Regions from separate parts of the Pseudomonas sp. 86_A genome, predicted to be linked through region 4. Evidence: predicted binding sites of a transcription regulator. Region 4 holds the regulator's gene; each other region holds the start of a gene.
What was found. Region 4 encodes FliA, which starts transcription of late flagellar genes. Its sites were predicted from a motif close to CTAAAGTTTNNNNNNNNNNNGCCGNTAA; they were not measured.
Positions count from the first base shown of each region.

Region 1: flgM (flagellar biosynthesis anti-sigma factor FlgM) is a predicted target of FliA. The motif match lies at 973-1,000, and genes of this name have one in related genera.
Region 2: J5M57_RS20420 (methyl-accepting chemotaxis protein) is a predicted target of FliA. The motif match lies at 1,000-1,027, and genes of this name have one in related genera.
Region 3: J5M57_RS21585 (methyl-accepting chemotaxis protein) is a predicted target of FliA. The motif match lies at 998-1,025, and genes of this name have one in related genera.

Region 1 covers NZ_JAFGYS010000018.1:63,091-65,288, forward strand. Annotated here, with positions in the region: gene J5M57_RS24700 (chemotaxis protein CheV) at 1-31, opposite strand, end outside; gene flgA (flagellar basal body P-ring formation chaperone FlgA) at 114-875, shown strand; gene flgM (flagellar biosynthesis anti-sigma factor FlgM) at 1,036-1,362, shown strand; gene J5M57_RS24715 (flagellar protein FlgN) at 1,411-1,878, shown strand; gene J5M57_RS24720 (flagellar brake protein) at 1,971-2,198, shown strand, end outside.
Region 2 covers NZ_JAFGYS010000013.1:121,943-124,140, forward strand. Annotated here, with positions in the region: gene J5M57_RS20420 (methyl-accepting chemotaxis protein) at 1-855, opposite strand, end outside; gene J5M57_RS20425 (helicase HerA-like domain-containing protein) at 1,042-2,198, shown strand, end outside.
Region 3 covers NZ_JAFGYS010000014.1:132,124-134,321, forward strand. Annotated here, with positions in the region: gene J5M57_RS21570 (methyl-accepting chemotaxis protein) at 1-175, opposite strand, end outside; gene J5M57_RS21575 (cell division protein ZapA) at 275-577, opposite strand; gene J5M57_RS21580 (hypothetical protein) at 574-804, opposite strand; gene J5M57_RS21585 (methyl-accepting chemotaxis protein) at 1,083-2,198, shown strand, end outside.
Region 4 covers NZ_JAFGYS010000003.1:118,684-120,881, reverse strand. Annotated here, with positions in the region: gene fleN (flagellar synthesis regulator FleN) at 1-505, shown strand, start outside; gene fliA (RNA polymerase sigma factor FliA) at 502-1,242, shown strand; gene J5M57_RS06135 (chemotaxis response regulator CheY) at 1,410-1,781, shown strand; gene J5M57_RS06130 (protein phosphatase CheZ) at 1,800-2,198, shown strand, end outside.

The DNA.
Region 1 (2,198 bases), on a different contig from region 4:
GCTGGTTCACCGAATCCATTACACCAGCCATGCCCAGACTCCTACACCAACGCCAAGTGTTGTTGCGACGCACATTCATTGCTAAACGGCACGGCGCTTGCTTTTTAACTCGTATGAACGCTCAAACGACATTTTTCCGACGCCTGACCTCCCGCACCCGCAAAGCGCTGTGCGCGACGTCTGCCGTCTGCTTGTTTTTCGCTGGCAGCCCTGCCGGTGCTGATACGGTTACCTTGCCTGACATGCTTATCGGCGTCACTCAGGGCTTTCTTGAGTTCACCGTAGAAGACTATCTGGCTACCAGTCAAACGGAAGGCCGCTACGAAATCGAGGTCAACCAGCTCGACCCGCGTATGCGCATGCCAATGTGCGACAAGGAATTGACAGCGTCACTGGAGAGTCCGGCACGTCCGCTGGGCCGGGTAACGGTCAAGGTTCGCTGCGAGGGAAGCTCGCCGTGGACGGTGTTCGTGCCCGCTCAAGTCCGCCTGTTTCGCGAGATTGTCACCACCACCCGACCGCTCAAACGCGCCGGTATTATCGAGCCGCAGGACGTGACCTTGCGTGAACGCGACGTCAGTCAGATCAATCAGGGTTTTTTGACGTCGGTGGATGACGCCATCGGGCAGAAATTAACCCGACCAACGGTCGCCGATCAGGTGATTACCCTGGTGCATCTGGAACAGGCCGAAGTGGTGCGCAAGGGTGATCAGGTGGTCATCATCGCCCGCAGTGGCACGCTCGCCGTGCGCATGCCCGGGGAAGCCCTGGCCAATGGCGGTCTGAAAGAACAGATTCGGGTGAAAAACCTCAATTCCAACCGGGTCATCAAGGCGCAGGTCATCGCGCCGGGCCAAGTGGAAGTGGCCATGTAAAACATGCTCGCAGAAAACTGGCGCCAGCCCCGCCCCTTCCCTAAACTGTGCCGCAGCAGGACACGCTTCGGCACATGCAGCTCATTGCAAAGTGAGCCTAAAGTTTTCCAGGGAATGGCCGAGAACATGGCAAGCGTCCAAATTCCCAGAGGTTTTTAACATGGTCATCGATTTCAGCCGTTTGAACAGCTCCTCGTCACTTACGGGCAGTACACGTACCAGCAACGCCAAGGAATCCGCCGAAACCGGTACCTCCGCGCCGCTGAATACCCCGGCCGAAACGGCCAGTACCGCAAAAAGCGGGGAATCGGTACACCTCAGCAATGAGGCTCAACAGTTGCAGAAGGTCACTGACAAGCTGCGCGATCAGCCTGCCGTCGACAAAGCCCGCGTGGCCGAGTTGAAAGCAGCGATTGCCGATGGCAGCTATAAAGTCGACAGCAACCGTGTAGCCAGCAAACTGCTCAACTTCGAAGCCCAGCGCTAGGCTTTCGCCGGCGCCAGGCTTTTGGACGCTTAGAACCCAAGGCCAGCCATGCACGACACTAATTTATTGCAACTGATCACCGACGACTTTGCTCCAGCTCAACAATTGCTGGAGTTACTGCAAACCGAGTCCCTCGCGTTGCACGGTCGCGACATGCCCTTGCTGGAAGAAATTCTGGCGCACAAGCAGGCATTGATCATTCTGCTAGAACAGCATGGCCGCAAGCGCAGTGAAATCCTCGCCAGTCTCAACCTGCCGACCGATCGTTCAGGTCTTGAGCAATTGGCTGGCCAATCGAGCATTGGCGAGCAGTTGCTGACGCAAGGCGACGCATTGACCGATCTGATCGCTCAATGCCAGGCGGCCAACCTCAAGAATGGCCAGTCGATACAGATCCAGCAGGCCGCCACGGCCAATCAACTGAAGATCCTCACTGGCGGTGAGGCTCCAGCGCTGTATAACGCCAGCGGTACATTTGCCAAACCCGCCACACCGCGTCCGCTCAGCCAGGCGTGAGCCATTCGATGTGCCTGCACTATCAACCCGCGAAACATGCTGGCAAAATGCTGGCTAGTCGTAGTCAAATTTTGTCTGGAGATTGAGAAAACGTGCCAAACGCCCTAAGCGCGGATGATAGTCCGCAGCCACCAAAGGTGCTGACCACGCCCCTGGAAATCTCCAGCAACCTGCGCCAGCTGCAAGAAAGCCACGATCCACTGATCATCACGTTCCATGAGCGCAGCCAGCGTTTTCAGAGCTACCTGATCAAGGTCGACCGCGAAACCGCGACCATCGCCCTGGATGAAATGATCCCGCGCGATGGCGAGCGCTTCCTG
Region 2 (2,198 bases), on a different contig from region 4:
TGCGATCACGGTAGCGATCACCGCCGAGGTGCGGAACTCACTGAGCATCGAGAAGGCTTTGTCCTTGTCCACCGACAGCCCGATGTACCAGTTCACCGAGGGCAGGCCCTTGATCGGGGTGAAGCTGACGATGCGGGTCTTGCCGTCGACAGTGATTTCACTGAAGTCGCTGCTGATGCGCGGGGTGTCCTGCGGATAGGCGTCTTTCAGCGTCTTCATCACCAGTGCCTTGTCCGGGTGCACCAGGATCTTGCCGTCGGCGCTGACCAGGAAGGCGTAGCCCATGCCGGAGAAGTCCCGGGCGGTGAGGGTCTCGACCAAGGTTTGCAGACTCAGGTCGCCGCCGACCACGCCAACGCTCTGGCCGGCCTTTTTCGAGGCGGTGGCGATGGAGATGATCAACTGCCCGGTGGCAGCGTCGATGTACGGTTCGGTCAGGGTCGACGCGCTGCTGCTCTCGGCACCTTTGTACCAAGGGCGCACCCGTGGATCGAAACCGTCCGGCATCTTCACATCCGGGCGGATGGTGAAGTGCCCGGTGGCATCACCCAGGTAAGTGGCCATGAACGTCGAGGTCAGGGACTTCTGTTCCAGCAGGCTGGCGACGTTGGCCGGGTCCGGGTTGATGGCGATGTTCTGGGCGGCGTTTTCGACCAGCAGGATGCGGCCGTTGAGCCAGGTCTGAATGTTGTCGGCCGTGACCTCGCCCATCTCGTTGAGATAGTTGTTCAGGTCATCGCGAATCGCGTTGCGTTGCAGCCAGTCGTTGTACAGCGTGAACGAGGCGAAAGCGGCGATGACGATGAGGGCGGCGGCAAGCAAAATTTTATGGCTGAAGCGCAGATTTTTGTTCATGGCTTGGGGTTCCGCTAAGGTCTTAATGTCCTGGGCGTGCTTTTATAAAGACGCGCAATATGGGCAAGGGTGAAACAAACTGATATTTCCGACTCTCCTTAGGGAAATGTCCGACCGACTTTTCAGTCGGGTTCTCGCCTTTATCTATCGGCCATAGCGGATTAAAGATTAACCATAGGTGACAAAATGCCTGACACATCGCAACTCGTTATCGGCGCCGATCTGGCGGGGCAACCGATTGCTCAGGCCATGCGCCTGGCGAACCGACACGGGCTGATCGCCGGGGCGACCGGGACTGGCAAGACCGTGACCTTGCAGCGCCTCGCCGAGGCGTTCAGTGACGCCGGCGTCGCGGTTTTTGCCGCTGATATCAAGGGTGACCTGTGCGGCCTCGGCGCCGCCGGCAATCCTCAGGGCAAGGTCGCCGAGCGCATCGCCGGGATGCCCTGGCTTGACTACAAGCCGCAGGCGTATCCGGTGACGCTGTGGGACATTCACGGTGAATCCGGTCATCCCTTGCGCACCACCTTGAGTGAAATGGGCCCGCTGTTGATCGGCAGCCTGTTGGAACTGACCGACAGCCAGCAGTCGGCGCTGTACGCAGCGTTTAAAGTGGCGGACCGCGAAGGCCTGCTGCTGCTCGACCTGAAAGACCTCAAGGCGTTGCTCAATCACCTCAAGGACAACCCGCAACTGCTCGGCGAAGACGCCGCGCTGATGACCACCGGTTCCAGCCAGGCGCTGTTGCGCCGGCTGGCGACCCTGGAACAGCAGGGCGCTGAAGCGTTGTTCGGCGAACCGGCGCTGCAACTGGAAGATATTCTGCAACCGGCGGCGGACGGCCGTGGGCGCATTCATTTGCTCGATGCCAGTCGTCTGGTGCACGAGGCACCGAAGGTCTACGCGACGTTCCTGCTGTGGCTGCTGGCCGAGCTGTTCGAGCAGTTGCCGGAGCGCGGCGATGCCGACAAGCCGCTGCTGGCGCTGTTTTTCGATGAAGCGCATTTGCTGTTCGGCGATACGCCCAAGGCCTTGCAGGAGCGGCTGGAGCAAGTGGTACGGCTGATTCGCTCGAAAGGCGTGGGGGTGTATTTCGTCACCCAGTCGCCGGGCGATCTGCCGGACAATGTGCTGGCGCAGCTGGGTCTGCGGATCCAGCACGGCTTGCGCGCGTTCACTGCCAAGGAACAGAAATCCCTGCGGGCGGTGGCGGATGGCTTCCGGCCGAATCCGGCGTTCGACACCTTGTCGGTGCTGACCGAACTTGGCATCGGCGAAGCATTGGTCGGAACGCTGCAGGAAAGGGGCACGCCGGAGATGGTCCAGCGCGTGCTGGTGGCGCC
Region 3 (2,198 bases), on a different contig from region 4:
TGTCATTGCGCGTCGCTTCGATGCTCGACGGCAGCGCTTGTTCGACCAGATAGCTCTGGGCAAGGCGGTTGACCACCAGGGTATAAATGCCAACCACGATCAGGATGCTGACCAGCAGGGCGGTGCCCATGCTGAGAATCAGCTGCCATTGAATACTGCGACGCCAGAACTGCATGGAGCACCCCCAAAGAATAAGTGGCCGAAACAATGCAACAGCCGTGCCGATTGTATACAACCCAATCAACAATCTATTCTTTGGTTGTGCGCAACTCCATCAGCCCTGATTGATGGTCTTGGCGATGGTTTCGACCGTGGCGCTGACTTGCTCTTGGTAACGGTCGAGTTCTTCCTGGTGCTGTTTCTTCATTTCGATCTGCTGCGAGCACAGATTCATGGCGGCCAACACCAGCAAGCGGTCACCGATCAGTGTCGGGTATTTGCGTTTGGTGTCGGCCAGTGCGGCCTTGAGCATCAGTGCGGCGTCCAGCAGGGTCTGTTCTTCCCCGGCCGGTGCCTTGATCGAATAGTCCTCCCCGAGAATGGAGATGACTTTTACCCCTGCGGTGCCGTGGTTCATGCGCTGACAGGACCTGCGTTGACGCGATCAACCAGGGCCTGGATGCGCGCTGCGGTGGCGCCGTGCTTCTCTTCCTGTTCCATCAGGCTCAGTTGCAGGCTTTCGTTCTCATCCTTGGCCTGGGCCAGTTCCGTGGACAGGGTCTGGTTGGTTTGCGTAAGGGTCTGGTTCTGTTGCACCAGGTCGCTGACGAGCTGTTCCAATTGGCTGAGGGATGCTTCCAACATTTTGATCTTCCAGGCGTTTTTCAAAGGGCGCGTACGATAAAGAAAAGTCACTGCGGATGCCAGGGTTAAACCGGCGCAAGGCCTTGATTTTCCTGGTGGCCGACCGTTCTCGCGAGTTTAAAAGACTGTGATCTGCCGATCTGGTTCCTGCACTTCGTCGCCCAAGCCCTTGTGCGACAAATACGCACACCGCCTCAAGACTTTAGTCGTATGACCGATAAGTCATCCATACAGCAGTCTCAGCCCGCATGGATGCGGCCCTTCCTCGGTATGCACCCATGTCCCTTCGCAATATGAATATCGCCCCCCGGGCGTTCACCGGCTTCGCCCTGATCGGCGGTCTGATGCTGATTCTCGGCGTGTTCGCCTTGAACCAGATGAGCAAAATCCGTGCAGCGGGCGAAGACATCGCCACTGCCAGTGTCCCGTCGATCAAGGCCGTCGATGAATTCACTCAACTGACGCTGCGCCTGCGGGTGCTTTCGTATCGGTTGCTGATCAACCGCGAACCGGACGTGCAGCAAAAAACCATGGAGCTGTTCGAGCTGCGCAACCGGCAAATCGCCGACGCCCAACGCGCCTACGAACCTTTGATCGATGGCCCGCAAGAGCGCGCGGCCTACGATCAGTACGTGCAGCTCTTGGCTCAGTACCGCCAACTCGAAGACCGGATGAAAACCCTGTCGCGCAACAATCAGATCGATGAACTGCGGCAGATGCTCAACTCGGACTTGCTGAGTAACTCGGAGGCGGTGAACACAGCCCTGGCGCGACTGCTGGAGATCAATACCCAGCAAATTGCCGAGACTAATCAGGGTGCAGCCAATCAGTACTCGATGTCGTTCAATCTGGTCGTGACGCTGTTGCTGATCGCCACCGGCCTGACCTTGCTGTTCGCCTGGCTGCTGACCATCAGCATCACCAAGCCGATTTCCAAAGCACTGGACGCCGCGGAAACCATTGCCGAAGGCAACCTGACCCAGCCGATCCACGTGGATGGCACCGACGAAGCCGGGCGTCTGCTGGCCGCCATGGCCAAGATGCAATCGAAATTGCGCGACACCTTGCAGCGCATCTCCGGTTCGGCCACACAACTGGCTTCCGCTGCGGAAGAGCTGAACAGTGTCACCGACGAAAGCGCCCGTGGCCTGACCCAGCAGAACAACGAAATCGAACAGGCCGCCACCGCGGTCAACGAGATGACCAGCGCCGTGGAAGAAGTCGCGCGCAATGCGGTGAGCACTTCGGAAGCCTCGAAGAACGCCACCACCTCGGCGGGCGACGGCCGTGACCTGGTGCAGGAAACCGTCAGCGCCATCGAACGCATGAGCGCCGATGTGCAGAGCACTGCGAACTTGATCGGTGATCTGGCGAATGAATCCCGCGACATCGGC
Region 4 (2,198 bases):
GGCCTTCAGCGACATCGGCGACAACCTCGATGTGCTGGTGATTGATACCGCTGCGGGTATTGGTGACTCGGTAGTCAGTTTCGTTCGCGCAGCGCAGGAAGTGTTGCTGGTGGTCTGCGACGAGCCGACCTCGATCACCGACGCCTACGCGCTGATCAAACTGCTCAACCGCGACTATGGCATGAACCGCTTCCGCGTCCTCGCCAACATGGCGCAGAGCCCGCAGGAAGGGCGCAACCTGTTCGCCAAGTTGACCAAGGTCACGGATCGTTTCCTCGACGTCGCCTTACAATACGTCGGCGCGGTGCCGTACGACGAAAGCGTGCGCAAGGCAGTGCAGAAGCAGCGAGCGGTCTATGAAGCCTTCCCGCGTTCCAAGTGCGCGCTGGCGTTCAAGGCGATCGCGCAGAAGGTCGATACCTGGCCGCTGCCTGCCAACCCGCGCGGTCACCTGGAGTTTTTCGTCGAGCGCCTCGTGCAGCAAACAGCAGGGCCTGTGTTATGACCGCGAGCGGTATGAACTACTACAAGAAGTCGGCACGTGACGCGCAGTACGAGTTGATCGAGCGTTACGCGCCACTGGTCAAGCGCATTGCCTATCACTTGCTGGCGCGCTTGCCGGCGAGTGTGCAGGTCGAGGATCTGATTCAGGCCGGGATGATCGGTCTGCTTGAAGTTTCGACCAAATATGACGCCAGCAAGGGCGCCAGTTTCGAAACGTACGCGGGCATTCGAATCCGCGGCGCGATGCTCGACGAAGTGCGCAAAGGGGATTGGGCACCACGCTCGGTTCACCGCAACACCCGTATGGTCAGCGACGCAATTCGCTCAATTGAAGCTAAAACCGGCCGTGATGCTAAAGATCACGAAGTTGCGGCCGAACTCCAATTGAGTCTCGACGATTACTACGGGATTTTGAATGACACGCTGGGCAGCCGGCTGTTCAGTTTCGACGACCTGTTGCAGGACGGCGAACACGAAGGGCTGCACGAGGATGGCGCCAGTGCTCATCTTGAGCCGTCACGCGATCTGGAAGATGAACGCTTCCAGGCAGCGCTGGCGGACGCGATTGCCAATTTGCCGGAGCGTGAGCGACTGGTGTTGGCGCTGTACTACGACGAAGAGCTGAACCTCAAGGAAATCGGTGAAGTCCTTGGCGTCAGTGAATCGCGGGTCAGCCAGTTACACAGCCAGTGCGCGGCCCGCTTGCGGGGGCGTTTGGGGGAGTGGCGAGCGCGCTGAAGGCAGTGTGGGGACACTGCGAACGAGGCTGGTGCGGTGATGAACGGCACCGGTCTTGCTCTGTTGTGCTCCAGACAGTCATCGAGTGCTTTGCCGGATTGATTGAAATGGCGCGTCCAGGTGCTGGGCGCGTTTAAGACTGCTTGGAGGTCGAATTGGACAAGAACATGAAAATCCTCATCGTTGATGACTTCTCAACGATGCGGCGGATCATCAAGAACCTGCTGCGTGATCTGGGGTTCACCAACACCGTCGAGGCCGACGATGGCACCACTGCCATTCCGGTGCTCAACAGCGGAAGCATCGACTTTCTGGTAACGGACTGGAACATGCCGGGCATGACCGGTATCGACCTGCTGCGCCACGTGCGTGCCGATGAAAAACTCAAGCACCTGCCGGTGCTGATGGTGACGGCAGAAGCCAAGCGCGAGCAGATCATCGAAGCGGCCCAGGCCGGTGTAAACGGCTACGTGGTCAAACCTTTCACGGCTCAGGCGCTGAAAGAAAAAATCGAGAAGATTTTCGAACGCATCGGCTGATGAACGCGCGGGGGAGCTATGGAGCATAAAGAATCTTCACAGGGCGATTTCGAATCGACCCTGAAAAAACACGCGGTCGAACTGGTCGAGAGCCTTGAAAAAGGCAGGTTCGGCGACGCTGTGCAACTGATCCATGAGCTCAATCAGACCCGTGACCGCGGCCTGTATCAGGAAGTGGGCAAGCTCACACGCGAACTGCACAGTGCGATCGTCAACTTCCAGATCGATCCGCACATGCCGCAGGCCGAGGAAGTGTCGCAAATCACCGACGCCACCGAACGCCTGGGCTATGTGGTCAAGCTGACCGAAGCCGCGGCCAACCGCACCATGGATCTGGTGGAAAGCGCTACCCCGGTGGTCAATGGCCTGGCTGAAGAAGCCCAGGCCCTGAGCACCGATTGGGGCCGTTTCATGCGC